Regions from separate parts of the Rhodoligotrophos appendicifer genome, predicted to be linked through region 3. Evidence: riboswitches for the same ligand, from Rfam matches in the RefSeq annotation. Region 3 holds a riboswitch; each other region holds the start of a gene.
The links. Region 3 has a riboswitch for cobalamin ahead of FKM97_RS14865 (TonB-dependent receptor plug domain-containing protein). Riboswitches for the same ligand answer to the same signal wherever they lie in the genome.

Region 1 (10,736 bases), on a different contig from region 3:
TTGATGGGATTGGAGAATTGCTGCCGTATCGAGCTTGTCGACCGGGAGGTGGAAGCGAACTCGTAGGTGGAGTCCCTCTCCACGACCAGGATGGAACCGGCAAAATCAGGATTGTGGGACAGGAAATAGGCGGTGGCGCTGCCCATGACGGCACCACCGATGATCACCACGTCGTAGCGAGACTGCTCTGGTGGACCATAAGGCTTGCGAAGCGGCATTCCTGTCCCACCCGCTCAATCGTCGAAATGCGGCATGCTGGCAAAGGCTCCGCCATGCGCAGCAATGAATGGGCTCTTGGGATCCGGCTCAGGCGTCGAGGCCTCCAGCTTGGCCCGGAAAATCTCGGCATTGTCTTTCGGATGAAAGCCGATGTGAGCCGCCATCCAGTTGTCCCAGAGCTTCTCGTCATTGTTTGAGACGCCGTAAATGACCGTATGGGCGACACGAGGCGACATGATGCAGCGCTCGGTCAGATGCACTAGGTCGGGATAGCTCAGCCAAGTGGTCAGCATCCGGCGATCAACGGGCTCTGGGAAGCAGGATCCGATCCGGATGGACACCGATTCGACGCCATACTTGTCCCAATAATATTGAGCGATTCCCTCTCCGAAGACCTTGGAGACACCGTAGTTCGTGTCAGGACGCGGGGTCACCGACGCGTCGATCACCTGCTCTCTCGGATAGAACCCGATCGCGTGGTTGGAACTGGCCCAGATCACGCGCTTCACACCGTTTTTCCGGGCTCCCTCGTAGACGTTGTAGAAGCCGACGATGTTGGATTGCAGGACCGATTCCCAAGATCCTTCCCGGCTGACACCACCCATGTGGATGATCATGTCGACGTCTCGGGTCATCTCCATGACTGCAGCCGCGTCGGAGACGTCGCATTGCACGACCTCTTCATTGGCCGACGCGGATCCGAGATCGGCCTTATCCGAAACGCGGAGGGTTGTTGCCATGTGAGCTATTTCTTTCCGCAGCAGCGTTCCCAAGGCGCCTGCGGCTCCGGTAAGGAGGATTCGGTTACATTTGGCCACTCGTTTTTCCCTCTTCGATCTCAGCGTTTGTAGTGCTTGGCGGCATCGTCCGCCGAAATATACCCGTGCGTGATGTCACGCTCTACAAGCTCCGGCAGCCGGCGCGCAGGCTCTCCTCGACCGCCGCCTCCGGGCAGATGGAGGACGAGCCGCTTTCCTGCCGGCACATGTTGCCGGCCTTTGCCGCGAAGCTTGGTGCCGTCATTAAGAGCGACGGAGCCAGCAGCGCCCGGCAGCCCGCCGGCTCGCCCCCGCGCCGGATTGTCGACGCGATCGAACATCGCATTGAAATGAAACTCATGTCCCTCTGTCGCCCCGATCTCGATCACTTGGCCGAGACCGCCGCGATACTCTCCAGCACCACCGGATCCTTCGCGGAGCTCCTTGCGCCACACCACGATCGGTCCGACATTCTCTGTGGCTTCCACGGACATGGTGTGAACACCACTGGGAAACGCCGTGGCGCTGAGTCCGTCCAGCTGCGACCGGGCGCCGGAGCCACCGCTGTTGAACATCAGGATCTCTGCCCGGCGGAACCTTCCCCCGGACGACGAGACAGGCGCGTTCATCACCGGCCTTGCGCTGACATGAATGTTCCACAGAGCGCTGGCACCCTCGGCGGGGATCTGATCGGGCAGCATCTTATGCAATGCACCGAGAACCACATCCGGGATGAAATGGCCCAGCACGTGACGCGCCGCGACGGGACTCGGCCGTACCGCGTTGAGGATGCAGCCCTCCGGTGCCGTCACCTCGAAGGGCTGGAGCGAGGCTGCATTGTTGGGAATGTCAGGCGCTAGCGCGCATTTCAGCCCAAAACACGCATAGGCCTTGGTGTAGATCATGGGCACGTTGATGCCCAGGGGGCTCGACGCAGAGGTCCCCGCGAAGTCGGCCAGCACGCCTTTGTCGGACACGTCCAGGCGGATCACCATCTCGACGGGAGAACCATATCCGTCGACGCGCATCGTGTTCTCGTAGGAACCCGCCGGCAGCGCTGCGATCCTCTCCATGGTCGCCTTGAAGCTGTTCTCGAAAATGAAGTCGCGGAGCGCCTCCAAATCCTCGAGCTCGAACTCGGTCATCATGTCGATGAGACGGTTGTGGCCGGTTTCGTTACAGGCAGCGAGCGAATAGATGTCGCCCACGACCTGATCAGCCTCGCGCACGTTGTTCCGCACGATGTTGACAAGGTCGTCGTTGACCTCACCCCGTTTGGCGAATTTCATGATCGGAATGAAGATGCCTTCTTCATAGACCTCGTTCGCATCGGGTCCAAAACCGCGACCGCCCACATCCACCACATGGGCGGTGCAGGCGAAGTAGGCCACGAGCTTTCCGTTCTTGAATGACGGGCTGACGACCGTGATGTCGTGCAGATGCCCAGTCCCCCGCCACGGATCATTGGTGATGTAGACGTCGCCTTCGAAGATATTGTCTTCGCCGATGATGCGGATGAAATGTGCGACCGCCTCCGCCATGGCGTTCACATGGCCAGGCGTACCGGTCACGGCCTGAGCGAGCATCCGGCCACTGCGGTCGAAAACGCCGGCGGACAGATCTCCCGCCTCGCGCACGGAAGTGCTGAAGGCGGTACGAACCAGGGTCAAGGCCTGCTCTTCGACCACGGAGATCAGCCGGTTCCACATGATCTGCATATGGACGTCGGCATAGGCGCTACTGTCGCTCATTACAGGCTCCCTTGCGAGGCAGCGGAACTCTTGGATCTTAGCAGAAGACATCCGTCTGACTGCATGATGGCGTCGAAATCCGTCGTGACGATGGTCGTCGTCTCATTCTCGACGATGACCGCGGGACCATGAACATACATCCCCGCTGAAAGTGCGTCGCGCGCCACGATCGGCGCCTCCACGAAGCCTCGGGTCTTGGCATCGAAGACATGGCGGGAAGCGCCGGATTCAGCTTGTTTGCTGGCATCGGTGACACTCACGGGCTTCGGGGGCGGAAGGACCGATGATGCCCTCAAGGACCAGCTGATGATGTCGACGTCGAGGCCGCCGATCGGCCGGCCGAAGAGTCGCGTATAGGCTTCCTCGAACAGCGACTTGAACAAGGCGCCGTCACCGGGCCCAAACTTTTGATCTGGAACGGAAACGGGGATTTCCCAGCCCTGTCCCGCATACCTCATATAGACAGTGGCTTCCCTGTTTATGGCCCCGTCTTCGACGCCCACACGAACGAAGCTTTCTGCTGTCTCAGTCAGTTCCTTGATCGTCTGGTTGACTATGGCGGCATCGAAATCGCTGAGGCGCATGAAGGCACTCCTCACGGCCTCGAAGCCGAAGGGCGCCCGGAGAAAGCCGATCGCGGACCCAACACCCGCTCCCGGTGGCACGAGCAGCCTTTCGATGCCGAGCTTCTCGCAGAGCCGGGCTGCATGCAGCGGCGCGGCGCCACCAAAAGCGATCATGGTGAAACCCGCCAGATCCTTTCCGCTCTCCACAGCATGGACGCGCGCGGCATTGACCATATTCTCGTCCACGACCTCGCAGATGCCCACGGCTGCCGTCTCGTCGGTCATGCCGAGCTTGTTCGCAACCTCATTGCTGATCGCATCTACCGATTCGTCTCTGGAAAGGCGAATGGAGCCCCCGGCGAAATGATCTGGATCCAATCTGCCCAAAAGCAGGTCTGCATCCGTGACCGTCGGAAGCTTGCCTCCACGCTGATAGCAGGCCGGACCAGGCTCCGAGCCCGCGCTTTGCGGTCCTACCCGAATCTGGCGCATGCTGTCGACATGGGCGATCGAGCCGCCGCCGGCACCGATCTCAACCATTTCGATCACCGGGATCGAAATCGGCATGCCGCTCCCCTTCTTGAACCTGTAGGTCCGGGCAACCTCGAAGGTCTTCGCCGTCTTGGGATTGTGATCCTCGATCAGACAGATCTTTGCCGTCGTTCCTCCCATGTCATAGGAGAGCACATGTTTGAGGCCGTACCGCGCGGCGACATCCGCGGCATAGATCGCACCGCCCGCAGGTCCGGACTCCAGGAGTCGGACCGGGAACTCGACGGCACTCTCGACGGAGATGATGCCGCCGCCGGAATGGATCAGATAGACCGGCGCATCGACCCCCGCCTCTTCCAGCCCCCCCACGAGACGGTTGAGATAAGAGGCCATCAATGGCTTCACATAGGCATTCGCGCAGACCGTATTGAAACGCTCGAACTCCCGCATCTGCGGCGAGACTTCGGAGGAAATTGAGATGGCGATCTCCGGATCCCGGGCGCGAATGATCTCCCTGATGCGCCGCTCGTGGCTGCCATTCGCATACGCATGCATCAGTCCGATCGCGACGCTCTGATACCGCTCCTTGATGATGTGATCGGCGAGAAGCTCGGCGTCCCCATCATCCATCGGCAGAAGGACCTGACCCTCCGCTCCGACGCGCTCGGCGACGACATAGCGGTGATCGCGCGACACCAGCGGCGGGGGCAAGGTGATGTTGAGGTCATATTGCTCGAACCGATTTTCGGTTCGCATCTCGATGACGTCGCGGAAGCCCTTGGTGGTGATAAAGGCCGTCTTGGCTCCGCGCCGCTCGATTAGAGCATTGGTGGCGAGTGTTGTTCCATGGATGACCATGGAGATACGCTTGAGATCGATGCCGGCCATTTCGGCGACGGCCACCACACCCTTGATGATGGCTTGTTCAGGTGCGCCATGCGTTGTCAGAAGCTTTGTGGAATGAAGCGTTCCGTCGACCTCGAGCGCGATGTCGGTGAACGTCCCGCCGATATCGGCGCCCACCTTTGCGTCACGCGCAGTCTTTAGCATCAACGATTTCTCCATAGCGCAACACACAAATCCCTCGCTCTGCAATGCAGCAGGAAGATCCTGCTCATCGTGCAACGGGGGACTGCAAGGAATTTACGCCGGGAGAATAGACGCCACTCGAACAAGATTGCCAGCGATTTGAATCGCTGTTGTGACTAAAGATGCAGCTCCGAGATGATCACAGAAGCGGCAGCGAACCGGAGTCCGCCACCGCTCCTCCACCTCCGACGATTAGGCGGCCGCGCGGTTCACGCGGCGCTCTGCCAATTCCGTAAGCTTTTGGTCGGTCGCCTTTTCTTCTTTGAGGTTTTGTTGCAGGACGGAGGCGCAGTCATCGCGTCCGAGCTCCTTAGCCCAGGCGATCAACGTGCCGTAGCGCGTAATCTCGTAATGCTCCACCGCCTGAGCGGCCGCCACGAGCGCCGCATCAAGGACGGACTTGTCCGCCACATCGCCTGCAACCTCGTCGGCCTCTTTGAGGATACCGTCGATTGCCGGGCAAGTGACCGCATCGGCCTTTACGCCGTGCATCTCGAAGACCTGCTCTACGCGTTTAACATGGCCTTTGCTCTCCTCGAGATGCTGCTCGAAGCCCTTCTTCAACTCAGGGGAAGTCGCCTTCTCGATCATTTTCGGCAGGGAGGATACGATCCGCTTCTCAGCGTAATAAATATCCTTCAGCTGATGCACGAAGAGGTCGTCCATCGTTTTGATGTCTTTGGTGAACAGTCCCATTGAAAGTCTCCTGTAAAAGGGTGGTGGCTCCGCGGCAGCAAATGCATGAGCAATCGCGGTTGCCGAACGCCTCTCCCGGCGTTCACGCTGCCATGTCCTTTGAGAATGCTTTTCGAAGGGAGCGGTTCCAAAGCTTGCGGCTTGGATGACACCCCGGGACTCACTTTCCGCGGGTCAACCATGCAGGATCGAACCAGCGGTCGGCCTCACCGTCATAGGGAAGCCTCGTGATGTCCCAGCGCTCGATGAAAGGAGCATAGACGTCCCATACGGCTGGCCCCCCTCCGATATAGACGACCCTGTCGGCAAATCTGGACAGAGTTTCGACCGGATCCATCGACGACCGTAATTCCACGACCGTCCGATCGCTCAATGCCCAGGGAGGAAATGCGCTTGTCGTTTGCGGTCCAGCGAGGACGACGTGTCCTCTAGTCTCTTCGAAGAAGCGAGCGACATCGGCAGCGAATTCAGGTTCTCGGCGCCCTTCCCATGGCAGTTGCCCCTTGAGGCCAAGCTGTCCCCTCGAACCGATTGCGCACATTGCACGTATTTGAGGCATTCTCCCCCCTGCACTCTTCCGCAGACATCTGCGCACCGCACTAATTCACCGGCCACAACAAGAGGAGCAGCGGGACGCCCACGATGACGACAATGACAGAAAGCGGAAGACCCAGCCTCCAATAATCTCCGAAGCGATAGCCACCCGGGCCCATCACCAAAGTGTTGCACTGATGCCCAATGGGTGTGAGGAAATCACAACCTGCGCCGATCGCTACGGCCATCAGGAAGGCGTCGGGTCTGAACTGCAGCTGCGTCGCAAAGCTCGCGGCGATTGGCGCCATGACCAGCACCGTCGCCGCATTGTTCAGAAACGGTGTCACGGCCATGGCGGTGATCATGATCAAGGCCAGGGCGCCCATCGGTGACATCTGCATTGCCGCAGAGGACAATGCGTCGGCAACCAGTTGCGTGCCGCCCGTAGTTCGTAGCGCATCGCTCACCGGGATCAGGGCCCCCAACATGATGATGATTGGCCATTCGATGGTTTCGTAGAGATCACGCAAAGGAATTCCGCGCGCCAGCACCATCAAGGCGGCCGCCCCGAAGAATGCAATGCTCACGGGGACGATGCCGAAGGCGGTCAGAAGAATGGCCACGGCAAGAATGGCCACGGGGATCAAGGCGCGCCTTACGCTACCGAGCCGAATCGATCTCTCCGCCAGTGGCAAGCAACCGAGCTCCCGGAGGACCTCTGGCAACAGGCGCGAATTTCCTTGCAGGACGATGACGTCCCCGGCCCGCATGGCCGCGGAGCCCAGGCGATCTCGCAGCTTGGTACCTTGCCGACTGATGGCTAGCAGGTTGACTCTAAACACCTCGAACATGCCAATGTCCTTGGCGGACAGACCCACCAACCGCGAATTTTCGCTGATCACCGCCTCGATGGAATCGATCTCATCCTCCGCCTCATCCACCTCGAGAAGGCGGTCGCTGGAGAGCTGGAGGCCCCCTTGCAGGATCAGGCGATCCAAGGCGTCCTGCTTTCCCTCGATCATGATGATGTCGTTTTCCCTCAACTGGGCATCCGGCAGAGAGGGCAGCTCCTTCTCCTTTCTGACAATGGCATTGATTCTTGCATCGCCGCCGGAGAGCTTTTGAAGTTCAGCGACCGTCTTTCCCACCATTTTTGAGGAGGAAGGCAGCAGCGCTTCAGTCATGTAATTCTTGATATCGATGGCAGTTTCGACACCACCTGCGCCGCCTGACCGGAGGGGCAGCAGGCGGTAGCCAACGACCAGGAAGAGGATGCCGGCGACGGTGAGGGCTGCCCCGACGGGGGTGAAATCGAACATGCTGAACGGCGTGCCTGTCATTTCCTCTCGAAGCCGCGAGACAATGATGTTGGGCGACGTGCCGACCAAGGTCATCAGGCCTCCGAGCAAGGCGCCGAATGCCATGGGCATCAAGAAGATGGAGACCGACACCTTCGATCGGTTCGCCATTTGGAATGCCACCGGGAGCATGATTGCTAGAGCACCGATGTTTTTCACGAACGCAGACAGCACAGCAACAGTCGTCACCAAGAGGAAGAGCTGCGTCGGAACACTGCGGACCTGCGGAAACAGCCTGTGAACAACAAGATCCATGATTCCAGTCCGCGAAATGATCGCGCTAACGACTAAAGCGCTGGCGACGATGATCACGATGTCGTCGCTGAAGCCTGAAAAGGCACGGTCATACGGGACGATACCCACGGCGACGGCGGCCAGCAGCGCCATGACCGCGACGAGGTCATAACGAACTCGCCCCCAAACCATGAGAGCCATCATGATCGCGATGGTGGCAAAGGCCGCGATTTGATCGAATGTCACCGAGCCGCTCCTAAATCATTGGCTGGAGCTGAACGCGGCAGGGCGTGAATCAGTCCCGACAAAAGGTCACGATACTTATAATCTTGCTGAGACGATGTGGAGAATGCGTCGGCCGGTCCCCTTTCTTTTTTCGGGGATAAGAGAAGGAACGCTAGCGCAAATTTCCAGCCCGAAAATGCCACCGCCTCCCGTCGCTCCGAAACTCGATAACTCCGAGGGGCTCTATATCGATGTGCCAGAAGGCTTTGCTCGGCGCGTTGAGCACGTCCAGAACGGCCGCCCGCATAACTGCGGAGTGGGTGATCGCCACGATTCGCTCACGGCGAGACACGAGCGTCTTAAGCCAAGCTGACACGCGCAGGCACACAGCGGATAGAGACTCCCCGCCATGCGGAGCAGCATTCATATCCCTGAGCCATTTTTCCAGGGCGACCGGATCCTCGGTATGAAGGTCCGCCAGCTTGCGACCGGCCCAGCGACCGTAATCGCAATCCCTGAGATCGTCGACCGGCAGGGCATCGAGAGAAAGAGCCTCAGAAGTCTGAAGCGCCGCCACAGCAGGGCTTCTATAGGCCACGGTGGCACGCAGGGGCTCCTTTCCCAGGACGCCGGCGGCCTCCATGGCGCGAACCTCCAGCGGCTCGTCATTCGGAAAGGCTGAGCTCTTCACCGCCGCAGTGGTGCCCTGGCAAATAAAGGTGAGACGAGCGGACATACGGATCCCTGCTAATGACGATCGATGGTTCTAAAGCTGATCAGATTGACAGGATTCCCCTCCATCGATACTGTTCCTCCTACCTAAGAGACGGGAAATCGGTGAAAATCCGATACGGTCGCGCCACTGTAACCTAAGCGGTTCGCCTCCGCTCCGGAAGTCAGACCCCTGATCGAAGTCGATGCCTCTAAGACGGGACGCAGTATCCCAGGAGCAGTTATATGGCCGATATCGCACTTGAACCGCATGTTCGTCCCGCGCCTTTGCCCGTCGGCGAAATTATGCCTTGGGCTGTCTTTGCCGGGCTTGTTCTTCTGATCGCGCTCTATTTCATCAGTGCGGAAGATGGTGCAACGGCTCTCTTCTCAGGCGGCTACATACACGAATTCCTTCACGATGGTCGCCATCTCCTTGGTTTTCCCTGCCACTGAGGAGCGCCCGACATGGTTGGAAGTCTTTTACTGCGCGGCATGATAGCCGGCGTAATCGCCGGAATTATTGCCTTTGGCTTCGCCCGCTTCTATGGCGAGCCCCAGATTGATCACGCAATCGCTTTTGAAGAACTCATGAGCGCGACCGAAGCCGATGCTTCGGAGCCGGAGCTGGTCAGCCGTGCCACGCAGGCAGGCATCGGCCTCTTTACCGGACTTGTGATCTATGGTGCGGCGGTCGGCGGACTTCTGTCCCTGGTCTTCGCCTTCACTTATGGCAGGATCAGCTCTCTCAGCGCCCGGGGCACTGCAGCGCTGCTTGCGCTGGGTGCATTCATCGCCATGGTCCTGGTGCCAGACCTGAAATACGCGCCCAATCCCCCAGCCGTCGGCAGCCCCGACACGATCGGCGCGCGGACACAGCTCTTCTTCATCATGCTCGTAGTTTCTCTGCTGACGATGGCCGCAGCAGTCACGATTACGCGTCGCCTTTGGACCTCGCAAGGGGCGTGGAACGCAGCCCTTGCAGGGGGCCTGTTCTTTGTCGCCGTCATCGCAGCGGTCCAGTACGCCATGCCCGACATCAATGAAGTTCCCGAGCAGTTCTCCGCCTTGGTGCTCTGGCGCTTTCGTCTCGCTTCCATCGGCATGCACGCGATCTTGTGGACCGTCCTTGGTATTCTCTTTGGCATCTTGGCGGAACGGACGCTGGCCGATCGTTCAAGCAGCCGATACGCCCCTCGCCCGGCCCTTCGCTAGGGTATGCAGGAGGCGGGAAAGCCAGATGTCAATTCGCCGGGCGCTTGGGCCCGGCTTCTACCAGGATTGCTGAGTATCCTCCTGCTCTTGATGGTTTCTGTGCCCTCAGCCCGTGCTCACAGCCTCGGGGCGCAGAACCATTCCGGCCTGCCCGTCCCTAATCTCACGCACGGTCAGATGGCCGTTATCGCCGACCACAGGAGCGCAATCCTCGCAGTCGCATCGCGTCAGTCGATAACCGACGAGACCTTCAGGCGGCTGCTGAACTACGCGAACATCCAGTACAGCTACTGCCTGTGGGGCATAGTGCCAGGCAGTGTTGAAGACGAGAACAGTCCCTTCAATCATTGCTCCCACGCCTATCTGGCCGCGCTCAAGGCTCTGCTTCTCCACCTCACGGAAGATGGAAACAATCAGGCTGCAGTCACACTGGCAGGGGCCATTGAACTCGACATGTTGAGGAGGAATGCATCTCTCGCCCTCTGCGTTCACAGCGGCGGAAGCTTCAACACGGCGGAGGTCGTTCCTCCGGCATGGGCCGATGTCTTCACCCATCCACCGAGCCTTGTGCTGTTTGGGGGTGTGCTCTTGGCATCCTCCTGCGCAGGGGCTGCGATGCTGCGGCTGGGCCGGTCGCGCAAGAATTGAGCCCAACCCGTTCGAGCGTAGCGCCCGATCACGGTATTAGACTGACACATCACCAGAATTGAGGGATTGAGCGAGATGACCGACAAAGTTGCCGTTGTGACCGCAGGAGGCAGCGGAATGGGCGCCGGCGCGGCCCGCAAGCTTTCCGAGCAAGGATTCAAGATCGCCATTCTCTCGTCCTCCGGAAAAGGCGAGGCCTTGGCCAAGGAACTGGGCGGCATCGGCGTTACCGGATCGAAC
Region 2 (10,736 bases), on a different contig from region 3:
CGGCGACCACCGCGAAGCTTCGTCCGGCCTCGCCGGCGGCAGCGGCCTCGATCGCCGCGTTGAGCGCTAAGAGATGTGAGCGCTCCGAAATATCGTTCACAGTGGCGATGATATCGCCGATGGCCTGTGTCTTTTCGCTCAGGGACACGATGTTTTCGGCGACGGCTTCGGCCTGCTCGCGAATGAGATCCATGGCTTTGGTGGCATCATCGACAGCTTTCAGACCGGCATTGCTGGTCTGCACCGTGCTTTGCGCACCGGCGATAACCTCTTGGGCGCGCTTGCCGATTTGCGCTCCGGCATGAGTGATCTCGTCGACGGTTGCGGCCGTCTCCTGCACGGCGGCCAGCTGCTCGGCGACGCTGGCGGCCTGCTCCTGGGTTGAGGCGCGGATCTCTTCCGCCGCTGCGTTGAGATTGCCCGTCGCCTCGCGCCCCTGCAGGGTGAGTGTTCTCAGTCCGCCCACCATTTCGTTGAGCGAGCCGCCCAGCCGGCCGAGCTCGTTACTTCCGGTATGGGCGCGCGCATTGAGGTCCCCTTGACCCACCTGCTCGGCGAAATCCATGAAGGCGGTCAGGGGCCGGACGATGGACTGCCGCAAAGCATAACTCACGACGATGCCCAGTATAACCGTCAAGATCAGTGCAATGACGATCGATTGCCGGCTGGTATTGTAGATTTCTGTCGACCGGTTCTGGCCCGCCACCACCACGCCCGTCAGGACATCTCGGCTATCCTCAAATATTCTCAAGAATTCGACACGCTCTGCAACAATCCGATCCTGCGCAGCAATGGCCTCATCGAGGTTATTGGCACTAATCGCAGCGAACTGACGTTCAGTCTCGGTCCGCAATTTCTGGAACTGTTCACTTGCTTGCTTCAAGCTTTGCGTCAAACGGGTCCAGGCTTCTTTTCGTTCGATGGCGATAGCTTGGTCGCGATAGCCTTCGACTGAGGAAAGTGTCTCGGAGAGGACCCCCTCGGTGACCGCTGCCTGCCGTCTCCAGACGGCGCTGGGCTCTTCGCCCGGCGTGACCCGTCCCAGTTGTCGGAAGAGAAACGCGGCGAGACTCTGCTCTTGCGCCGCTCCTAAAGTCCGCTCTTCAGTAAGCGCACGATCAAACTGCCGCATCGTCGCGAAATCGCGCGTGACAATAAGATCCGTTGCATCCCTGACAGTTCCGAACTGCGCCAAGATGTAAAAGGATACTCCGATCAAGACTGCGATGATCAGTGCAAATCCCAGAAGTATTCTATTTCCGATGGACAAGCCCACGATCATCGTGCTCCCGACAGTGATTTTGCGAACAATGGTTCAAGCAAAGGGCCAAGCGTCAAGAAGGCGACCGTCTCGCCGCCTCCCTCCTGACCGTCTGCATAGCGGATTGCACCGCTCGCTTCCAGTGGCAGACCAAGTTCAAAATTCCCCTCAGTATATCGGAAGTCATCGACTTGCTCGACATCATCCACCCTAAAGGCGACACGCCCATTGGGAAAGTGAAGGAGAACCAGCTTCGCATTGTCCGCAGCGGTTGACTTCAATCCGACAAGACTTGCAAGGTCGATGACATTGTAGAGACCATCGGAAGCAGCGTATATGCCTGAAAGGTCTGAGACTGTACTTGGGCATGACACAACATGTTCATCAGGGACGATCGCGCGGACTTCCCTGAGCCGGAGGCCGAAGCGTTCACCGCCGGCATGGCACAGGACCACACCCTCCCGGTCCCAGGGCGCCTGCGCGACATCTTCCGCCTCGCGTTGCACCAAACGCCGTGTCCGCTCGTCGAGAATGGCTTCCCGGAATTCCTTCGCCGTGCGCTTCGCATCGCGGCGATGTCCGATGATTTCCTGTTGCCGCCGCTGCGCTTCAGGCGAAAATTTGGCTCTTTTAGGCATTATCCGGTGGCATCCTGGCCGAGATGAAGCGCGATGCTTTGCTTGAGCAGTAGCACGGAAAGCCCGTTTCCTTCATCGACCAGCGAATGATCTGGGAGAGCATTGGCCAGTCGAACTGCATTAATCATGAATCGCCGCCCCGATTGTCTGTCGCCTTCGCGGAGCTTGAGCAGCCCAAGCTGGAAATGCGCCATGATGAAACCTTTGTCCAGATAGATTGCCTTTCGAAACGCAAGATCTGCCGATTTCTGATCGGCGAGAGCCTGAGTAATCAACCCCTCATAGTAATGAGGCAATGGATTTTCCGACTCTTTACGCAGTATTTCTCGGCACCTCAAGAGAGCAGCGGTCAGATCTCCTCGACCCGCCAGATCCTTGACTTCATCGACAGGTGTCGACTGTTCTTTCTCGGGTGCTACCGCAGGTATTATACTCTTTGATGTCTTTTTCGCCCGGGCCGTTGGGGATTTTGAAATCGCCTTGCCCGGGCCTGGCTCGATGGGCCGGACATTGGTGTCTTCAAAGCCGCCGCGAAGATGAGTCTCCTCCGCCGCCAAGATCTCGGAGCGGCGATAGGCAATAGTTCCGGGAAGAGTAACGACCCCCAACATGCCTGAAAAGATTGGACTAGGCTCCGCCGTCCCCACCAGCAGCCATCCGTCGGGGGCCAGTCGGTCGCGAAGTTTGCCCATGATGGCAATGGCCGTGTCCGGCTCGAAATAAATGAGAACGTTGCGACACAAAATCAGGTCGAAATCACTAAACTGCAGCGGAGAAGTGTCGTTCAGCAGACTGAGAAGATTATGTCGCTCGAAAGCCGGAATGCTGTGGAATTCGGGCCGAATCCGCCATTGCTTTCCCTCAGGATTGACGACGAAATACTTGCTGCGCTCCGCACTGCTCACGGTCCGGAGAGCCCATTGGCCATACCAGCCATGGCGAGCCACAGCCAGGGAATCCTCGTTGATGTCGGTCCCGACGATCCTCACCCGCCAGGCGTCGAATTCTGCTGCAAGAAGTTCCTTGAGAACGATCGCAATGGAATAGGTTTCCGCTCCGGTGGAACAGCCGGCGCTCCAGATTCGGATCCTCCGGGACTCGGCGTTCCGTTGAACGATGTCGGGCAGGATGGTCGTCCGCAACGCGGCGAACTGTTCGAGGTAACGGAAGAAAAAGGTCTCTCCAATGGTAATCTCCGCTTCCAGCCGCGCCCATTCGGCTTCACCGGCGCGAGAGTCCTGGAGGAAGGCCATGTAGTCATCGCTGCTTGACGACTGCGTTGCGACGAGCCGCCGCTTGATCCGCTCCCATAAGGCACTGTCTTTGTCATCGAAATAGGCATGCCCTGTGCGGTCGATGATTAGTTTCTTCAATCTGGCAAAGGCCGGATCCCCTTGCCAGGAGTCTGAAACACGGCTCTTCATGGACGAGATTCGCCTGGCAGGTCGCTCCATTCGGCCGCTCGACGTTCCGCTTCCCGCGTCATGTCGGTGAGCTTCTGGCGCTCGGTTTCGATCATCAGCCTTTGAGAATTCAGAACCGAAACGAAACGTTCCCCATAAGCAACGCCTTGTTCCACACAATCATTGAGGCTCTCACTCTCCGATGTCACCTCGACGGCCACCATGTCGGCCATTGTCACGTCGACGACCCGCTCCACCAGCACTGCGATCAACTGACCTTCTCTCGCCTTGATCAACACCAGATGCTGATAGAGTTCGCCTTCATCGCCTCTGCTTTTCGGGATATCGAAAAGCAGATTGAAGTTGAGGGTCGCAACGACCGTCGATCCGAACCGGAAGAAGCCTTCGACAACCCTGGGCAGACTGGGGTGACGCCACAATCGCGGCATCGGCAAAATTTCTTCCACGGCGCTCGCCGTGAAGGCGCAAAGCAGATCTCCGGCGGTGAACACGACAATCTGCTTCATGAAAGATCATGCCTCGTTATCTTAAGGCGATCGATTATCGAAAGCCGGAAATGGCCCTAGGAAATGGTCTCTTTGAGACGAAGTAGCAAGATCGGGTGCGTGGCGCGAGAAAGCGTTCCTCTGCTATGGTCCTTTAAAGCCCTGAATCACTGTCTCTTCAACTGAGTCCCGTCTCCTACATGAAAATCTTCATCGCCGGATTTGACACGGAAACCAATACCTTTGCGCCGTTACCCACGGGCCGGCGAGGATTTGAAGACGGTTTTATGGCCCATGGCAATGCCACGAGCTTGCCTGCGAATTACTGCTCGGCGCAGCTTCATGTGTGGCGCCGAATTGGCGAGGCCGCCGGATGCGAAATCGTCGAGTCCCTGTGCACCTATGCAGAACCTGGCGGCTTGATCATCGGCGCCGTTTATGAGGAGCTTCGGGACGAGATCCTTCGGGATCTGCGGGCCGCTGGGCCGGTTGATGTTGTGCTTCTGGCTCTTCATGGCGCGATGGCGGCCGAAGGATATGATGATTGTGAAGGTGATATTCTGGCAAAGGTCAGAAGTATTGTCGGACCGGCTATCATCATTGGAGCGGAGTTCGATCTTCATGCCCACCTCTCCGATCGCATGGTTGAGAATGCAGATCTGTTGGTGGGTTATAAAGAATATCCGCATGTGGACATTTCCGAGCGTGCCGAGGAGCTTATTGGCCTTGCCCTTGACGCGGCTCTCGGGCGCACGACGCCATGCATGGCCGTTTTTGATTGTCGCATGATTGGCACGTTTCGCACAACTGAGCAGCCACTGAGGGGCTTCATCGATCGTATTATCTCCCTGGAAGGCAAGGACGGCATCCTCTCGGTCACGCTCTCACATTCGTTTCCCTGGGCAGATAATCCGGATGTCGGAGCCAAGGTTCTTGTTATCGCGGATGGCGACCGCGAAAAGGCCGCTCTGCTGGCGCGGAGCCTGGGTGAGGAATTCTTCTCGATGCGCCACCAGATCGCGCCCCGCTTTGTCTCTTTTGACCAAGCCCTTGATGAGGCGCTGCAACACCCTGCCGGTCCCGTTGTCATAGCCGATGTGGCTGACAATCCCGGTGGGGGAGCCCCGAGCGATTCGACCTTCTGCTTGGAAAGATTGTTGGAGCGAGGGATTAGCAACACCGCCTGCGGTTACTTCTGGGATCCCATGGCCGTGAAGTTTTGCTTCGACGCTGGCCGTGGCGCTCGATTCCAGCTGCGTCTGGGCGGAAAATGTGGTGCGGCATCGGGCATGCCATTGGACTTGAATGTTATCGTCCGTGGCCTTGAAGAAAAGCCGGTTCAGCACTTCGGCCGGTCCCCAAACAGCCTAGGTCCGTCTGCCTGGATTGAAGCCGAGGGAATTGACATCATAGTCACGTCGCTTCGAACCCAGGTGTTCAATCCTGATGGGTTCCAGGCCCTTGGGCTGGACATTACGTCCCGAAAGATCGTTGTCGTGAAGTCCACCCAACATTTTCATGCGGGTTTCGCGCCCGTCAGCGCGAAGATAATCTATGCCGCAACGCCCGGCGCACTGGACTCGAACTTTGCAACTATACCTTACACCAAGCTGAATAATGTGTTCTGGCCGAAGGTCGAATGGCCTTTCAGTTCATGAGCCCATACGGCTTGATGCTTTCACAAGGCGCATGCGCCATCAAGAAAGACATTCATGGTTTGGTGGCTTATACTCGCCGTGTCTGCATTACTCATTGAAGCGGCGGTGGGCTATCCTGCTTCTGTATACAAGCGACTGAGCCATCCGGTCGTCTGGATCGGTAAATTGATCGCGTCTCTGGATGCGTCTCTCAATCGTGAAGCCTTAGGGTCAACCCAGCGGCGGTTCGCCGGTATCGCGGCTACGGCGCTCACCATCTTCATCTTCGTGGTTCCTGCAGTGATCCTGCAGGTCTTGGCGGTCCAATACTTGCCTCCGATAGTCGCACTGGCTCTTCTGGCAATAATCTGTTCCACCTTGTTCGCACAGCGAAGCTTGCATGAACATGTTGAGGCAGTCGCAACTGCTCTTGACCGCCAGGGTCTCTCTGCGGCGCGCCAAGCCGTTTCAAGCATCGTTGGCAGGGACCCTCAGAAGCTCGATGAAGCGGGCGTCGCTCGGGCGGCGATTGAGAGTTTAGCGGAGAATTTTTCGGACGGTGTCGTAGCCCCCGCGTTCTGGTGCGCCTGTTTTGGTCTGCCTGGTGTGGTTTTCTACAAATCCATTAATACGGCGGACAGCATGGTGGGCCATAAGAGCCCAAAATACGCAGACTTTGGCTGGTGTTCCGCTCGCCTCGACGACCTGATAAATTTGCCCGCCTCTCGTCTGTCCGTCATATGGATTTTATTGGCGAGTTTCATGCTGGAGGGTGCGGATCCCACATCCGCATGGACAGCAGTGCGGCGGGACGCCTCCCGTCATCGGTCCCCGAATGCGGGGTGGCCGGAGGCTGCTTTTGCAGGAGCACTTGGCCTGCAGCTCAACGGGCCGAAAACCTATGGCGCCAGTGTCACAGACGATGCTTGGATGGGAGCCGGACGCAGCGCAGCCAGTGCAAGTGATATCCGACGCGCCCTGAAGCTCTACCGCCTTGCCTGCAGCGTCCAAATCCTTGGCTTGGCTGCAATATTATTAGTGTTGATGGGACTCACCTGGCAAGCTTGAGGATCTGATCAATGTCCATATGTTCCTCGAGATGGGCCGCGAGTTCGTCCAGAACTGCATCCACCTCTGCCTCATGGGAACGAGGCTCCGGAGCCTGTCCAAGAGACTGAAGCCATGCCATCCGAAAGCCGTCATGCGCAAACAATCCGTGCACATATGTTCCCTGCACTCGACCGTGAGCAGAGACTGCGCCGTCCTCCCGCCCGTCACTGAACTTCAAAAATCGATCAGGGGGAACGTCGAAGCGGGTCTCGCCGATATGCATCTCGTAACCCTTGAATGGGACGCCATCCTTAAGATCGAGCCCCTCCACCTCCCTGAGCAGCTTTTCTCCCCTAAGAACCGTTACGCAGTCAAACAGACCCAGCCCCTCAATATGGGTGATCGGACCCTCCGTCCCCTCTGGATCCCTGACTTCCCGGCCAAGCATTTGAAAGCCGCCACAAATTCCCAGCACCCGGCCGCCGCGCCTGACATGAGCTTTGATGTCGATATCCCAACCGTGTTCGAAGAGCTCCGCGAGGTCGGAGATCGTGGATTTTGATCCCGGCAGGATGACAACATCACAAATGGGGAGCACCTCCCCTGGCTTCAGAAAGACGAGATTAACATCAGGTTCGGCGATCAAAGGGTCGAGATCGTCAAAATTCGAAATCCTAGGCAGCATGATCACCGCGATGGTGAGCTTCGCTGGCCTTGCCGATGCAGACAGCCTCTGCTCGAGTTCAAAGGCATCCTCCGCCGGAAGGAATTTCGCTCTGGTAAAGTAGGGAACGAGCCCTAGCGCTGGCCATCCTGATGCCTTGGAGATTGCGCGCATCCCAGCATCGAAAAGACTACGGTCTCCCCTCATCTTATTGACGATGAATCCTTTGATCAGTCGCGCATCCAGCGGGTCGATGACTGATCTGGTCCCGACGAGGCTGGCAATGACGCCACCGCGATCGATATCGCCAACCAGCACCACCGGCGTATTGCTCGCGCGTGCAAAGCCCATATTGGCGATGTCGTCCTGACGAAGGTTGATTTCAGATGCGCTGCCCGCACCTTCAACGAGGACGAGATCCGCCTGAGCTTGCACCAGCGCGAAGCTATCCATGACCGCCGGCATGAGTTGACTCTTCAAAGCCTGGTATTGCTTCGCAGTCGCGTTCCCCCACACTTTTCCTTGAACGACAATTTGAGAGCCAATATCGCTTTGCGGTTTCAGCAGAACGGGGTTCATGTGCACAGACAATGGCTTACGCGCCGCTTTTGCCTGTAGAGCTTGCGCCCTGCCGATTTCTCCGCCGTCCACGGTAACGGCTGCATTGTTCGACATATTCTGCGGCTTGAAGGGGATTACGCTTTTGCCCCGATTGGCGAACGCTCTCGCCAATCCGGCCACAATCAACGATTTTCCAACATTGGATCCGGTGCCCTGGAACATGATCGCGGCCATGGGCTTAGAACTCGATTCCAGCCTGTGCTTTTACACCCGCCGCGAAATGATGCTTCACCTGCCCCATCTCGGTGACGAGATCAGCCATGTCCACGAGGTCCTTCGGAGCATTGCGCCCCGTCACCACAACGTGGAGATCCGCCCGCCGTTCAGTTAGCGCCGTCAGGATGGGAGCGAGAGCCAGATAGTCATACCGAAGAACGATGTTGAGCTCGTCCAGGATAAGCAGCCTGATGGTTTGGTCCTTCATGAGAGCCACCGCTTGGTCCCATGCAGCCTGAGCCGCAGCAATGTCACGCCCTCTGTCCTGGGTCTCCCAGGTGAACCCTTCCCCCATGGAGTGCCACTCGATGAGGTCTCGAAAATGGGTCAACATCTCCCGCTCGCCAGTCGACCAAGCGCCTTTGATAAACTGCACCACCCCGACCCGGCCGCCATTCCCCATCATTCTGAGAGCCAGGCCGAATGCCGCAGTCGATTTTCCTTTCCCCGGACCCGTGTGAACGATCAGAAGGCCTTTTTCAGCAATCGTCTTGGACGCAACCTCCGCATCCTGGATCGCCTTGCGCTTTGCCATCTTTGCCTTATGGCGATCCGCATCGGTAAATGTGTTCACGTCATTTGACTTTCATTGGAAGACCCGCCACCAGAAGAATGACCTGGTCCGCGATCGCTGCCATTCGTTGATTGAGCCGGCCCGCTTCGTCGCGAAAGGATCTCGCTAGCGCATTGTCGGGGACGATCCCCAGCCCGACCTCATTAGATACAAGCACCGTGGGTGCTTCTCGAGCCTTGAGCGCCCCCTCCAAATCCCCGTAAGCCTTTTCGAGGCGATGATTTCCTAACATCAGATTAGTGAGCCACAAGGTCAGACAATCCACGAGGACGGCTTGGGTGAGAGGGACTGATCGAACGGCCAATGCCAGATCGACTGGCGCCTCCAAAGTGATCCAGCCTGCTCCTCGCCTCGACCGATGTTGATCTATCCGTGTCTGCATCTCGTGGTCTGCTGCCTCAGCAGTCGCCAAATAGCACCACGGCGCTGGCGAGTCCTGGACCAACTTTTCCGCATAAGTGCTCTTGCCCGAACGGGCACCACCGAGCACAAGCGTGAGGAGGAGGTTTGCAACTTGCAACTCTGTATACCTAAGTCGGAGCTTGGCGGATTGACAGTCCCGTCAGAATGGTCATACCTAACCTTGGACGGTTCTTCCACACTAGGAAGATGAAAAGGGAATTCAGTGGCGTTGAAGGGAACTTCGACCATGCTGAAGCTGCCCCCGCAACTGTAAGCGGAAAGCCTGTGCTAGCGCCACTGACGAGTTTGTCGGGAAGGCAAGTACGAGAGGCGATTGTATCCGCGAGCCAGGAGACCTGCCGTCCTATGTGGTCCGATAGCTGGACGGGGTGTGTCAGCGGCGGGCAGCATCGAATCTGATGCTGGGATCCCCTGGATCATCGCGACTGATGCCACCCCGAGCGACCGGCGATGAAGGGCTGCATCAGAAAGTGACCAAAGCGAAACTCCATATTTGCGTGACCTGCAAATCGTCGCTCCCGGCTGACGCTGAGGCAAAGAATGCTGTCGGCCGTCAGCTTTATGAAGCAATGCGCTCTCTTGCCGGTGATTTCGGAGACGACGCGCCAGTGGAAGTGCGCCCGGTGGCATGCTTGGCAAATTGTGATCACGCCTGCTCGGCAAGCATATCCGCCACGGGAAAGTGGACCTATCTCCTGCGCGACCTGAATGCGGAGATGGCTGCGGATCTGATGACCTATTGTGAAACCTATCAGCGGTCGGAGACGGGCAACGTGTTTAGGTCTCGAAGACCGTCTTCAATGCACAGCTCGATCGCCGGAAGAGTGCCTTCCACGGGAATGATCTTGCCGAACACGGAGTTTACCGAATGAACATTTTGGCAGAGAAGATTCCAACGACGGTCATCACCGGCTTTTTAGGGGCTGGAAAGACAACGCTCGTGCGGCATTTGCTTGAGAATGCAGGGGGCCGACGCCTAGCGCTTATCGTGAATGAGTTTGGTACCGTTGGAGTGGATGGCGAAATCCTTCGGGGCTGCGGCATCACCTCATGCCCGGAGGAAAACATCGTCGAGCTATCTAACGGCTGTCTGTGTTGCACGGTGGCGGATGAGTTTTTGCCAACGATGGAAGCATTGCTGAACCGGTCGGAGCCCCCTGAGCATATTTTGATCGAAACATCGGGTCTCGCATTGCCCAAGCCGCTTCTCAAGGCGTTTGATTGGCCGACCGTGCGGTCTCGGATAACCGTTGACGGTGTTATTGCCGTCGTCGACGGACCCGCAGTAGCTGAGGGACGGTTTGCCGATGACCCCGAAGCCATCGCGCTGCAACGTCAGGCCGATGACAGCCTCGATCACGACAATCCTCTGGAAGAGGTCTATGAAGACCAGATCAACGCAGCGGATCTCATCATCATCAACAAGATTGACTTGATGGACGAAGCCACGCTGTCCCGGGTTAAGAGTGAAATCGCGTCGGCTACTCCGCGCGCAATCAAGATCCTGACGACAACGGAATCAAAGGTAGATGTGGCCATTCTCCTCGGCATGGGTGCCGGTGTGGAGGACGACTTGGCCGCCCGACCCTCTCATCACGACGGGCTCGATGATCATGAGCATGATGATTTTGATAGTTTTATTCTGACAGTTCCTCAGCAGCGCGCTCCCGAGACCCTTCTTCTTCAACTTCAGAAGGCGGCTGAAGCTCATGATATCCTCAGAATAAAGGGCTTCATCGGGAT
Region 3 (10,736 bases):
GCGATACCGCTCCGGTGAAGCTGGGCAACAGTCGTGCGGGTCGTATATCTCCCCGCGACCACGAGATCGGGCCTGAGGGCGATGACCTCTTCTGCCAGCCCCCGATTGGCAGGAAAGAGCGCCGCCGGCGCCGCCAGATTGGCACTGGCCGGATCCTGAGCCAGGCTGGTCACGGAGACGATCTGCCGGGGGTCCGCGATCCGCAGCACCAGTTCGTCAGCACACATGTTCATTGAGACGACCCGTTGCGGAGCCGCAGCGGCGCTCGATGCAAGGCAGATAAGAGCAAGCCCCGCCAACAGCTTTTGAATTGATGTTCCCATCAGAAGGTAAGCCTGACGCCGGCATATCCGCCAAAACCCAACGTGCCGTAACCCCAAACCTCATAGTATTTCTGGTCGAGAATATTCTCGAGACGGCCATAGAACTGCAGATTGTCGTTGATTTTGTAGGAACCCGCGATATTTACTAATGTATAATCCTTGAGATTTATGGTGTAACGCTCGCTGTAGTCAGCGTTATAGACCCAATCCTTCTGTTCACCATTGTAGTCAACGCCAATATTAAGCTGCGCCTTGTTGTCCAGGAACACATAATTGACGTCGAGACTGGCGATGTTTTTTGGCCGCCGCACCAATGTGTCGCCATTGGCATCCTCACCATCCGTATAGGTGTAAGACGCCCGCACCGTGAGGTTTGCCATCGGCGTGACACTGACTCCGAGCTCGACGCCATCAATCTTCGACGTGCCCGGCAGATTGATGGAGGTCTGGCCGGATCCCGTAATCAGGTCAGTGATCCGCTGGTTGAAATAGGTGAAGTCGAGTGTCCCCCAGCCGAACAGAGGCTGATCGAAGCCGGCATCCCATCCCTCGGCGGCCTCCGGCTTCAGGTCCGGATTACCGCGGTAATTGTTGGTGAACCCGTAGAGTTCGAACAGGGTCGGATTCTTGACGCCCGTTCCATACGAGCCTCGGAGCTTCGTGCCTGATGGTGCGATGACATAGGCTGCCGTCGCTCGATACGTCGTCGCATCCTTGAAGACGTCATTGTCGTCATGCCGGACACTGCCGGTAATCGACAGATCCTTGAAGAAACGCGCTTGATACTGTCCCACGAAGCCGGTTGTACCGATCGTCTCGTCGAAACTCGACCAGATGCTTTTGGAGATCGCTCTGTCCTCGTCACGCTCGACGGCAAACGTCAGCGTATGGCTCGCATCCAGGAGTGAAGGCGTGGTGAAGAAGAGGTTGGACTGGTAATCGAGCCGGCTGCGCTCGCCGTCATAGCTGCTGGTCACCATCCGCGGATCAAGATCGCGATAGGCCCGGTTCTGATCCGTATAGGCGAACCCGGCGATCTGTTCCCAATGACCGTCGAGGAGTACAAGTCGCGCCTGGGCGCGCGTGAAGAATTGCTCGCCCTTCACGTCCTGGAGCGAATCGACCGGTCCCGTATGGCCGTATTTTGGATAGAACATCTCCGAATCGAGATCGGTCCTGTTGGCCGTATAGCGGACCACGGCGGAGAGATCCAAAGTGTCGGTTAAACTGTAGCCGCCCTTGGCGAAGACAGTAGCGTTGCTGTAGCTGTCCTTCTCCGTGTTGCCGAGCCGAGTGCTCGCCGCGGAAATGCCCTCGGTCTGAAATCCTGATGCACTGGCGATGAACCTGTATCGGTCGGTGCCGCCGCTCACCGAGGCGTTGCCGTCGATGGTGCCGAACGCGCCGCCTTCGACCCGCGCCGCTGTCCGCACCTGACCCTCGCCACGCCGGATGATGATGTTGATGACGCCGCCCACGGCGTCCGAGCCATAAAGCGCACTTTGCGGCCCGCGCAGCACTTCGATGCGCTCGATGTCGTCGGCGAGCAGCTGCGCGAAGTCGAATTCGGATCCGGCTGCGGGGTCGTTCACCTCGACACCGTCGATGAAGACCTTGGTCTGGTTGCCCTCCGAGCCTCTGATCCGCACCTGGGTGAACTGCCCCACCGGCCCGGTCCGATTGACGGCGACCCCTGGGACTTGCCGCAATGCTTCGGACACGAATTTGATCTGCTGCTCGCGAATCTCCTCACCGGTGATGATGGTGACGGCGCTCCCGACCTGTGAAAGGGGCGTCTCCACGAGATTGGCTGTCACCGAGATCTCGGGCAGGTCGACATTGCCTCCAGAGGTGAGATCGGCATCCTGCGCCTTGGCGCTGGCGATCCCGGCGAGCAACGCGGTGAGCACCACGCACACGGAGGTCCGGATGGGGACGACAGTGTTGGGTATGGGGCAGGAAGGAGTTGAAAGGCACTCCGGTGCGGAGTCCTTGCGGACGATGAGCAGGAACATGAAACCTCGAGCGGCACGCGGCCTTGTGGCACGTCACCGCGATCGAGATATCGCCGCTTCCGGATGGAGAACGGCAGACCTACCCACCGAGACACCCCGCCCGATGTGATCGCGTGTGACCACGGTTGACGGCAGGTCTCCTGACTTGCGGGTCGTTGTCGTTCCGTCGCCTTCCCAGAGCTTTTGGCTCCAGTGGCCTATGACGGACAACTCGCCGCTTACAGTTGCGGGGGCAGTCCCGGCGTTGGGGCAAGCCCCGCACCGTGTTCCCTATTGAGCCTCAAAGAGGCACCGTCACAGGCGACAATGTTCGGCCGCTCTCGCTGAGTCAATCCTAGATCTTCATGAGGTTGAACAAGGCGCGGCTGACCTGGGTGTCGGGTCTGTCGAGCTGCCTGGGTTCGGTGAAGTGGTTGGCGGTAAAGACTTCCGTTCGGCTCTCCAGCCGCCCCATGCCCTCAAGCGCACTCGCAAACGTCATCGATTGCCGGCGAAATTCGGGGCTCTCCGAGACGGCCCATGTCACCGCAACGGGACAGGCGATTCGATCGAGATGACGCATGGCACTTGCGGCCGCCTGCTCGGCCGGGGTGATGTTGACATATCGGCCGCGCGACGACAGCATAGCGGGATAGAGATCATACATCCCGCTCATCACCAGAGCGCCTTTGACCGTATCCGCAGGCAGCCCGCGCTTTTCCCAGTCAGTGATCAGCACGCAGCTGGTGAGATGCGCACCCGATGAGTGGCCCGCAATATAGATACGATCAGGGTCGCCGCCGAAGCTCCCGGCATTGCGAGCGGTCCAGGCGACCGCTTCCCGGCACTGTTCGATCATTACCGGCAACCGGACGTCTTTCACCGTGTTGAAGTCCGGCGCCAAAAAGGCCGCCCCGCGTCCGACCACGGTGGGGGCGGGAAAGGACGCATCGAGCCGCGAGTTGAACAGCCACGCGCCCCCGTGGAAATAGACGAGTATCGGCGCGCCCTTCGCGGTGGCGGGTGTGAAGATGTCGATCAACTCGATCTCGGCGGGACCATAATGCTCGGTGCGCGGCGGCATCCGCGAGCGCACCTCCGCACTGACCCGTCGGTCGTCAAGCTGCAGCTCGTTGAGCGTCGGCGCCCAATAAGACTGGTCATAGGCCTCATCCAGCTGTGTCTGGTCGTAATCCAGGAAGACGGTGGACCGCTGAGCGAATGCCGACGGAGCCCCGCCGAAGCTTACCGCTCCACTCAACGCGGCAACGCCGGAGAGAAATTGCCGGCGATGCATCACCACCGTCATTTCAACAGCTCCGCGGCTTTGTCGAGGCCAGCCTGCGCGCAGGCTTCATCCTTCTCCCCGCCCGGCGAGCCGGAGACGGCAACGCCGCCGATCGTATCGCCATCGACGAGGATGGGCAGCCCGCCTTGTGCCGGCATGATGTGCTCGAGCAACACCAGCTTGTCGCCGGGATCTGCCCGCACCCGCTTCTCCACGCTGCCGGAGGCTTGCCGGTAGGTGACCGAGGTAAAGGCTCGACGGTAGCTGTTTTCCATGGAATGCGGCGGCGAGCCGTCCCCACGCAGATGCACGAGAAGCTGAGCCTCTCGCCCGACGACCGCCACCGACACCTTGTAGCCTTGTGATTTGCAGTGTTCGCTCGCAGCGGTCGCGATGGCCAGCGCTGCCGACAGCGACAGATCCCGATGGGTGATCAGCTGCGCGCCTGCCGGTGCGGACATCGTGACAAGGCACCCCGTTGCAAGGCACCACATACCAATCCCGAGGGCTGCATGAAGGCGGCGGTTGTAAACCATGAAAATATTCTCCCTGCGGCAGCTATACTGCAACCCATGCTAGTTGTTCAGACGGTTTCGAATATTCCTTAAGAAATTGCCCGAAGGAGCCGAGTCATGCGTCTGTTCGCCTTGCTGGCACTCTGTGCCGCCTGCTTGGTCCTCTCGGCACCGGCTCGCAGCGAGAACTATGAAGACTGGATCACCGGCCTCCCTCGCCGCGACCTCCATGTTCAATCATGGCCGGAGCAGAAGAAGGTTGCTGTCAGCTTCGTGCTCTATGTGGAAGTCTGGGGCCATGATCAAGGGCCGAACTTCCGCTCGGATATGGGGGGCCGCAAACCCGACATTGTAGATGAGGCCTTCCGCCAATACGCCATCAATTGGGGTTTGCCTCGGACGGCTCGACTGTTCCAGGACATGGGCGTTCCTCTGAGCCTGGCGCTCAACGCCCAGTTTCCCCTGCAACAGCCGGGCGTTTGGAAGAAACTGCGCTCCGCCGTGCCCCACGCGCCGATCGTCGCCCACGGCATGAACAACTCGACCGACTTGCTCCCTTTGTCACAGGGTCCGGAGGCCCAGCGCGCCTATATCAGACAGACCCTCGACCTCATCGAGATGGAGACAGGCATCCGCAGCATCGGCTGGTCCAGTCCGAGCGTCTATCCCAATGCGGAGACTTTCGCCGCAACCGCAGCCGAAGGGATCCGCTATTCGCTCGATGGAATGGACTCCGATATTCTCTCGACGCTGGAAACGAAGCCCACGTCTCTCTTGCTGATCCCCTACCCGCCCACCGTGGTGGATATGGGCCAGTATCTCTCCCGTTTTAAGGAGGCCGCCGATCTGGAGCGCTTGTGGATCGATTATGTCGGCGAATTGGTCCGCGAGGCCAAGGCCGATCCCACCCGCGAGGCGACCGTCGTAGCGATCGGCATCCATCCTTTCGTGGTGGGCACCCCGGCAGGTGCAGCGGCCCTGCGCCGTGTCCTGCAGGCCTTCCAGAAGGAGGATCTGGTTTGGCTCACCGATGTGGAAGCCATCCTGCGGGCATCCCCGTCCCAGCCATGATCGTGCGGACTGGCAAAGGTGATCCCTGACCCAATCGTTCGCCGCCTGGAGCTGACGGGCGCATAAGCCAAAATTAAGCTCAGGTCGAAACACCCCTTTGTACAATCGACTGTTGTGATATCGGCATGCCGGCGCTGCTTTGGCAGCGTCGGATCAAGGGCTGGCAGGGGGCAAGCAACGACATGGTCAATATCCACATTCATCATTTTACCGCCAGCGGTGCAGTCGTCGATGCCGAAGCGATGGAAGTGTTTCAGGCGCAATGGACGATCTATCAGAAGCTTGTCGATAGCGACGTCCTCAGTCACCGCGCTGTCGGCCGCATTTTGCACGATCATTTGGTCGAGCGATTTTCGGCGCCCTTCTCCTTTCTCGATATCGCCTGTGGCGACGCGAGCCTCACGAAGGCGGCGCTGTCCGGCACCCGGGTCAGCCACTATCACGGCATCGACCTCGCGGCACCGGCGATCGATCTTGCAGCGGCCAATCTTGCAAACGAGCCCTATGAGGTCGATCTCGACCATCGGGACTTCGTCGAAGCCATGGCCGATCGCCCCGCCCATGCCGATGCTGCGTGGTGCGGTCTTTCACTTCATCACTTGGTGACCGAGCAAAAGCTCGACCTCCTGCGCGAGATCCGCACTGCGATCGGCGACGGAGGTCTGTTCATGATCTATGAACCCACTCTCGCCTCGGGCGAGACGCGCGAGGACTATCTGGCCCGGACGTATCAGATCATCAATCGCAGATGGGATGGATTGTCGTCCTCTGAACTCCAGCAGATCTGGCAGCATATTCAATCGAACGACCTGCCGGAATCACCCGAATCTTGGCTTCGCCTGGGTCGAGAGGCGGGGTTCTCGAACGCGTCCGAACTGTTTACCGATCCAACCGATCTCTACCGGATGTTCCGCTACGAGGCGTGACGCGCTCTCCGCGACCGGACTTCTCTGCCGCTGCCGAATGGCTCTAAGGCAAGGAATTATCCGGCGTTTTATCGGGGGGACTGTCAGGAGACCGTGGCCGCGGTTCCGAAGATCGTGGTTGCTTGATGGGAGAAATATCCGCCATTCCCGTGCGCCAGGGCAATTTCCGGTGTCCCCGGCACTTGGCGCGCACCGCCTTGTCCTCTGAGCTGAACGCAGGCTTCCAATATGGCAAAGAGGCCGAACATCCCCGGATGCACGAAGGAGAGGCCGCCGCCACCGGTGTTGACGGGCAGCCGGCCCCCGGGGCCGATTGCGCCATCGGCGACGAAAGGCCCGCCCTCGCCCTTCTCGCAGAAGCCGAGATCCTCCAGGAAGAGGATCGGCAAGATGGTGAAGGCGTCATAGAGCTCGGCAACATCGACATCCGAAGGCGAAAGGCCGGCCATCTCGAAGGCACGAGCACCGCTTTCCACAGCTCCCGTCCGCGTCAATTCCGCCATCTGCGAGATGTCCCGGTGGCTGTGGGCCATTCCTGCACCGAGCAGATAGACGGGTGGCTGCTTCAGGTCGCGGGCACGGGCTGCCGAGGTCATCACCAGCGCGCCGCCCCCATCGGAGACGAGACAGCAATCGAGCCGCGACAGGGGATCGCTGACCATCGGCGAAGCGAGCACATCGGCAATGGTGAGGGGATCGCGTAGGGCGGCATCCGGGTTCCCCTGAGCCCACCGGCGCGCGGCGACCGCCACCTCCGCCATCTGGGATCGTGTCGTGCCATAGAGATGCATATGGCGCGCAGCCGCCATCGCATAGGCGCTCACCGGCATCGACGGCGCATAGAGAGCCTGCAGCGGATGCAGGTCGATCAATCCGTAGATGTCCCGTGAGCTGCGGGCATTGCTGCCATAGAGGATGAGAACCGTCTCGCACAGCCCGGCATCGATCGCCAAGGCCGACTGCAGCACATGCGACAAGAATGTCGATCCTCCCACCATGTCGGCATTCGACCATTTGGGGCTGATCCGCAACTGCTCGGCCATGGAGAGGGTGGGAAAGAAGTGATAGAAGGTGCTGGCGCACAGCCCGTCCACATCCTTCAGCGCAAGGCCTGCATCGGCCAAGGCGCGCTCGGCTGCCATGGCCGCAAGTTCGATCGGCGACCAGCCGGGAGAGGAGCCAAGCCCGGCATAGCCCAGGCCGACGATGGCTGTCTTGCCACGCAACGATGTCATCAGCACATTCTCATGTCGGTTCGGGATAGAAGACGACGAGGGGTTGGTTTGTCTCGGGTGCCCATGATGGCGTCTCGATCCGGGCAACCACCGCCATGCCGATCGTGACCGCCTCTGGCGCGATCCCCAGCACCCGCGTCAGCAGTCTCGGGCCCTCCTCCAGCTCTACGATGGCGGTGTTGAAGTCCCCGCCATGTTTCGCAGGCCTGCGGACGGTGGTCGTCGCATAGACCGTGCCACGGCCGGTGACCTCGCTCCATTCCAGGTCATCGCTGGCAATCCCTTCAGTAAAGGCGCGCGGGTAATAGAGATATTCACCCGAGCGCTTCGACCGCTGCAGCTTGAACTGGCCATTCGCAAGATGTTTGAGATAGTGATCGACCGGCCCCGGTTGATCGAAGGGGTGGTTCATCGAAGGGCCCTCACTGCAGTTTTTTGGAGCATTATCCCGGCTCCTCCTCGGCACCGGCGGCCTCGGTCCGAGCGGTCATCGTCTCGATGATGGCGCGCTTCAGGATCTTGCCTGTGGCACCTTTCGGAAGGTCCGCCCAGATCTCGATGTTCTTCGGGATCTTGAAGTTGGCGATCTTGTCCTTGCAGAAGGCTTTGAGGTCCTCGGGATCCACCGACTGCTGAGGCTTGAGCGAGACGACGGCCTCGATGCGATCGCCCCAGACCGGGTCGGGCACGCCGAACACCGACACTTCGTGCACGGCCGCATGCTCCGCCAGCACGTTCTCGATCTCGGTTGGGAACACGTTATATCCGCCCGACTTCATCCTGAACTTGGCGCGATCGGAAAGGTAGACATACCCCTCCTCATCGGCACGGGCCAGATCGCCGGTCCGCATCCAGTCTCCGAGGAACATTTCGGCAGTCTTCTCCGGCGCGTTCCAATAACCCGGAAACGCCACGTCGCTGCGAACGATCAATTCGCCGATCTCGCCCGGCGCGACATCCTGATCATCCTCGTCCACGATGCGCGTATCGACATAGGAGAGCGGCCGCCCGATCGATGCCAGCAGCTCTGGACGGCTCGTCAGGCCCCGCTGATGGTCCGAGGGAAACAACATATTCGTCATGCCCAGCAGCTCTGTCGTTCCATACATCTGTAGGAACGGGCAGCCGAAGGTGCGCATGGCCTCCCTGATGGTGGCCGGTGGCAGGGGTGAGGCGCCGTAGCCGAGCAGCTTCATCGACGAGACATCCGCCTTGCCGATATTGTCGACGGTGAGCAGGGCCGCGAGCATCGTCGGCACCAGCACGCAATTCGTCGCCCGCTCGCGAGTGATCAGCGTGAGCGCCCGCTCGGCGTTCCATGGGCCGACGATGACGCATGTGGCGGCCAGGAAGATGTTGCGCAGCATGTGCATCATCGGCACGCCGGCAGCCGGCATGGCCTGCAGCCAGACGGTGTCGTGCACCAGCCCCTCATTCATCGCGGTATAGAGAATGGTGCGCAGGAACTTGTCATGGGGATAGATCGCGCCTTTCGGCAGGCCCGTCGATCCCGAGGTATAGGCGATCATGACGGTAGCGGCGGGGCTCTGCTCCAGCCTCCCCGTCTTGGGGAAGCGCGCGATCAGATCGTCGTAATCATGCGAGGCAGAATGATTGGCTGCAAAGCCGATCAGCGTGGGCGAGAGCGGCAGCCTGTCTAGATCGGGTTGGATCAGGCTGACGACCCTCTGGTGCTCGCCTGCATAGATCAGAATGCGGGGCTGGCAATCCTTGATGATCGAGGCGATTTCCGCAGCCGCCAGCCTGGCATTGACGCCCACCCGGATCGCGCCGATCTTGGCGCAAGCCAGGAACGTCTCGGCAACCTCGATGCAGTCATTCGACAGGACGGCGACGCGGTCGCCGCTCTGGACTCCGAGCGCACGGAGACCATGGCCGATGGCATCAGTGCGCCGGTCGACCTCTCCCCAAGTCACCCGCCGATCCAGTTCGACGAACGCATCCTTGTTCGGCCAGTGCGCCCCATTGCGGCGCACCAAATCCCCAAACGTCATCATCCCGGCTGCCCCTCGGACTCAAGCGCTCTAAAGCTTCATCGCCGCATCTGCGAATTCCCGTAGCATTGCCATCTCGACCTCCTGGGGGAAATAGCCGACATGGTGCCAGAGGAAGAATTCATCCACATTGTAGAGCTCTTTCATCCGCCCGATATCGTCCTGCACCGCCTGCTTGCTGCCCCCCCAAAGGCGCCCCACCGGAACATTGTAAGGCGGTGCATTATAGGCGTAGTTGAACAGCTCCATGAAGCCCTGCTCGATGTCCTTGGTCTCGGCAGGGTTGCGTCCGAGGGTGAGATGGCCGCCGATCGCCAGCGCGTCATTATTTGTTGACTGACGCCCGACGCGCCCCGCCTCTTTGGCGTATTCCTCCAGCACGATGGGCATGAAGCGCTCGTTCTCGTTCGAGACGAAGGACACCATCTTGCCGCCTTCCCGCGCCCAGAACCGTACCGTCTCCATGCTGTTGCTGAAGGGTGCATAGACCGGCGGATGCGGATCCTGGAATGGCCGTGGCACGATGCCGACCTCCATCAACGTTTTGTCTTCGGCGATCGCATGCGCGCCGAAATCTTCCGTCGGCGCGAAGCGCCACTCGGTGGGGTATGGCACCTTCCAGAACTCGCCGTCGATGCGGGTCGTCGGCTGCGTCCAAAGCTGCTTCACGATCTTCCAGTTTTCATAGAACACCGCGCGATTGCGGGCGTCCGCAGCGGACCGATCGGAATGGGTCGATGTCACGTTGATGTGCTGGCCGAACGTCGCGGTCCATCGGGGCGTGTTGCCGCGCGAAAACCCTGCAAAGACGCGGCCGTCGGTGAAGTGGTCGAGCAAGGCGATGTCTTCGGCGAGCTGGATCGGATTGACCACCGTCAGGTTCATTCCGAGTTGGCCGACGCGCATCTTCTTGGTGTGCTGGGCAACGAAATAATCCCAGAACAAAGGGTTCGTCGTGGGCTCGATGCCTTCGACCTGCATGTGCTGCTCGGTCATGCAGAACCCATCATAGCCGAGCGACTCCGCGTACTGCATCTGCTCGCGAAGCTGGTTCATGAAAATGCGAAACCGCCCCTTGTCCGAGCCGGCCAGTTGCACCCGCTCGCCGCGGCCGATGAGGTAGGGAATGACGAGAATAACGAAGCGCATGGGAAAAACCTCAGCTACTGAACCACTGCGAAAGCATCGATTTCGACGAGGGCATTGGGATCAAACAGCATTTGCACCTGCAGCATCGTCATGGGGGGATAGTGCTTTCCCAAAATCTTGAGCCACGCCTCGCGAATGGCAGGCCCGCCCTCTTTGAAGGCCTGCATGTCGCGGACATAGGCACGCATCATGGCGATATCTTCCGGCTGTCCCCCGGCTG

Region 1: linked by a shared signal. The riboswitch ahead of FKM97_RS02205 (CbtB domain-containing protein) and the one ahead of FKM97_RS14865 (TonB-dependent receptor plug domain-containing protein) in region 3 are both predicted to bind cobalamin.
Region 2: linked by a shared signal. The riboswitch ahead of FKM97_RS27280 (DUF1636 family protein) and the one ahead of FKM97_RS14865 (TonB-dependent receptor plug domain-containing protein) in region 3 are both predicted to bind cobalamin.

The regions. Positions count from the first base shown of each region.
Region 1 covers NZ_VHKL01000001.1:462,295-473,030, forward strand. Annotated here, with positions in the region: gene FKM97_RS02165 (NAD(P)/FAD-dependent oxidoreductase) at 1-218, opposite strand, end outside; gene FKM97_RS02170 (NAD-dependent epimerase/dehydratase family protein) at 234-1,037, opposite strand; gene FKM97_RS02175 (hydantoinase B/oxoprolinase family protein) at 1,058-2,728, opposite strand; gene FKM97_RS02180 (hydantoinase/oxoprolinase family protein) at 2,728-4,836, opposite strand; gene FKM97_RS02185 (YciE/YciF ferroxidase family protein) at 5,068-5,571, opposite strand; gene FKM97_RS02190 (dihydrofolate reductase family protein) at 5,732-6,130, opposite strand; gene FKM97_RS02195 (SLC13 family permease) at 6,171-7,943, opposite strand; gene FKM97_RS02200 (histidine phosphatase family protein) at 8,095-8,658, opposite strand; cobalamin riboswitch at 8,712-8,877, shown strand; gene FKM97_RS02205 (CbtB domain-containing protein) at 8,880-9,089, shown strand; gene FKM97_RS02210 (CbtA family protein) at 9,102-9,848, shown strand; gene FKM97_RS02215 (hypothetical protein) at 10,026-10,496, shown strand; gene FKM97_RS02220 (SDR family oxidoreductase) at 10,563-10,736, shown strand, end outside.
Region 2 covers NZ_VHKL01000013.1:21,603-32,338, forward strand. Annotated here, with positions in the region: gene FKM97_RS23375 (methyl-accepting chemotaxis protein) at 1-1,282, opposite strand, end outside; gene FKM97_RS23380 (chemotaxis protein CheW) at 1,279-1,899, opposite strand; gene FKM97_RS23385 (CheR family methyltransferase) at 1,899-3,353, opposite strand; gene FKM97_RS23390 (chemotaxis protein CheW) at 3,320-3,829, opposite strand; gene FKM97_RS23395 (M81 family metallopeptidase) at 4,009-5,466, shown strand; gene cbiB (adenosylcobinamide-phosphate synthase CbiB) at 5,521-6,513, shown strand; gene FKM97_RS23405 (cobyric acid synthase) at 6,497-7,954, opposite strand; gene cobO (cob(I)yrinic acid a,c-diamide adenosyltransferase) at 7,959-8,570, opposite strand; gene cobU (bifunctional adenosylcobinamide kinase/adenosylcobinamide-phosphate guanylyltransferase) at 8,572-9,090, opposite strand; cobalamin riboswitch at 9,142-9,350, shown strand; gene FKM97_RS27280 (DUF1636 family protein) at 9,422-9,865, shown strand; gene cobW (cobalamin biosynthesis protein CobW) at 9,862-10,736, shown strand, end outside.
Region 3 covers NZ_VHKL01000006.1:170,131-180,866, forward strand. Annotated here, with positions in the region: gene FKM97_RS14860 (ABC transporter substrate-binding protein) at 1-233, opposite strand, end outside; gene FKM97_RS14865 (TonB-dependent receptor plug domain-containing protein) at 323-2,338, opposite strand; cobalamin riboswitch at 2,452-2,649, opposite strand; gene FKM97_RS14870 (alpha/beta hydrolase) at 2,673-3,626, opposite strand; gene FKM97_RS14875 (GlcG/HbpS family heme-binding protein) at 3,623-4,141, opposite strand; gene FKM97_RS14880 (polysaccharide deacetylase family protein) at 4,238-5,191, shown strand; gene FKM97_RS14885 (class I SAM-dependent methyltransferase) at 5,317-6,117, shown strand; gene FKM97_RS14890 (acetyl-CoA acetyltransferase) at 6,201-7,352, opposite strand; gene FKM97_RS14895 (Zn-ribbon domain-containing OB-fold protein) at 7,363-7,764, opposite strand; gene FKM97_RS14900 (class I adenylate-forming enzyme family protein) at 7,796-9,370, opposite strand; gene FKM97_RS14905 (LLM class flavin-dependent oxidoreductase) at 9,398-10,516, opposite strand; gene FKM97_RS14910 (RidA family protein) at 10,531-10,736, opposite strand, start outside.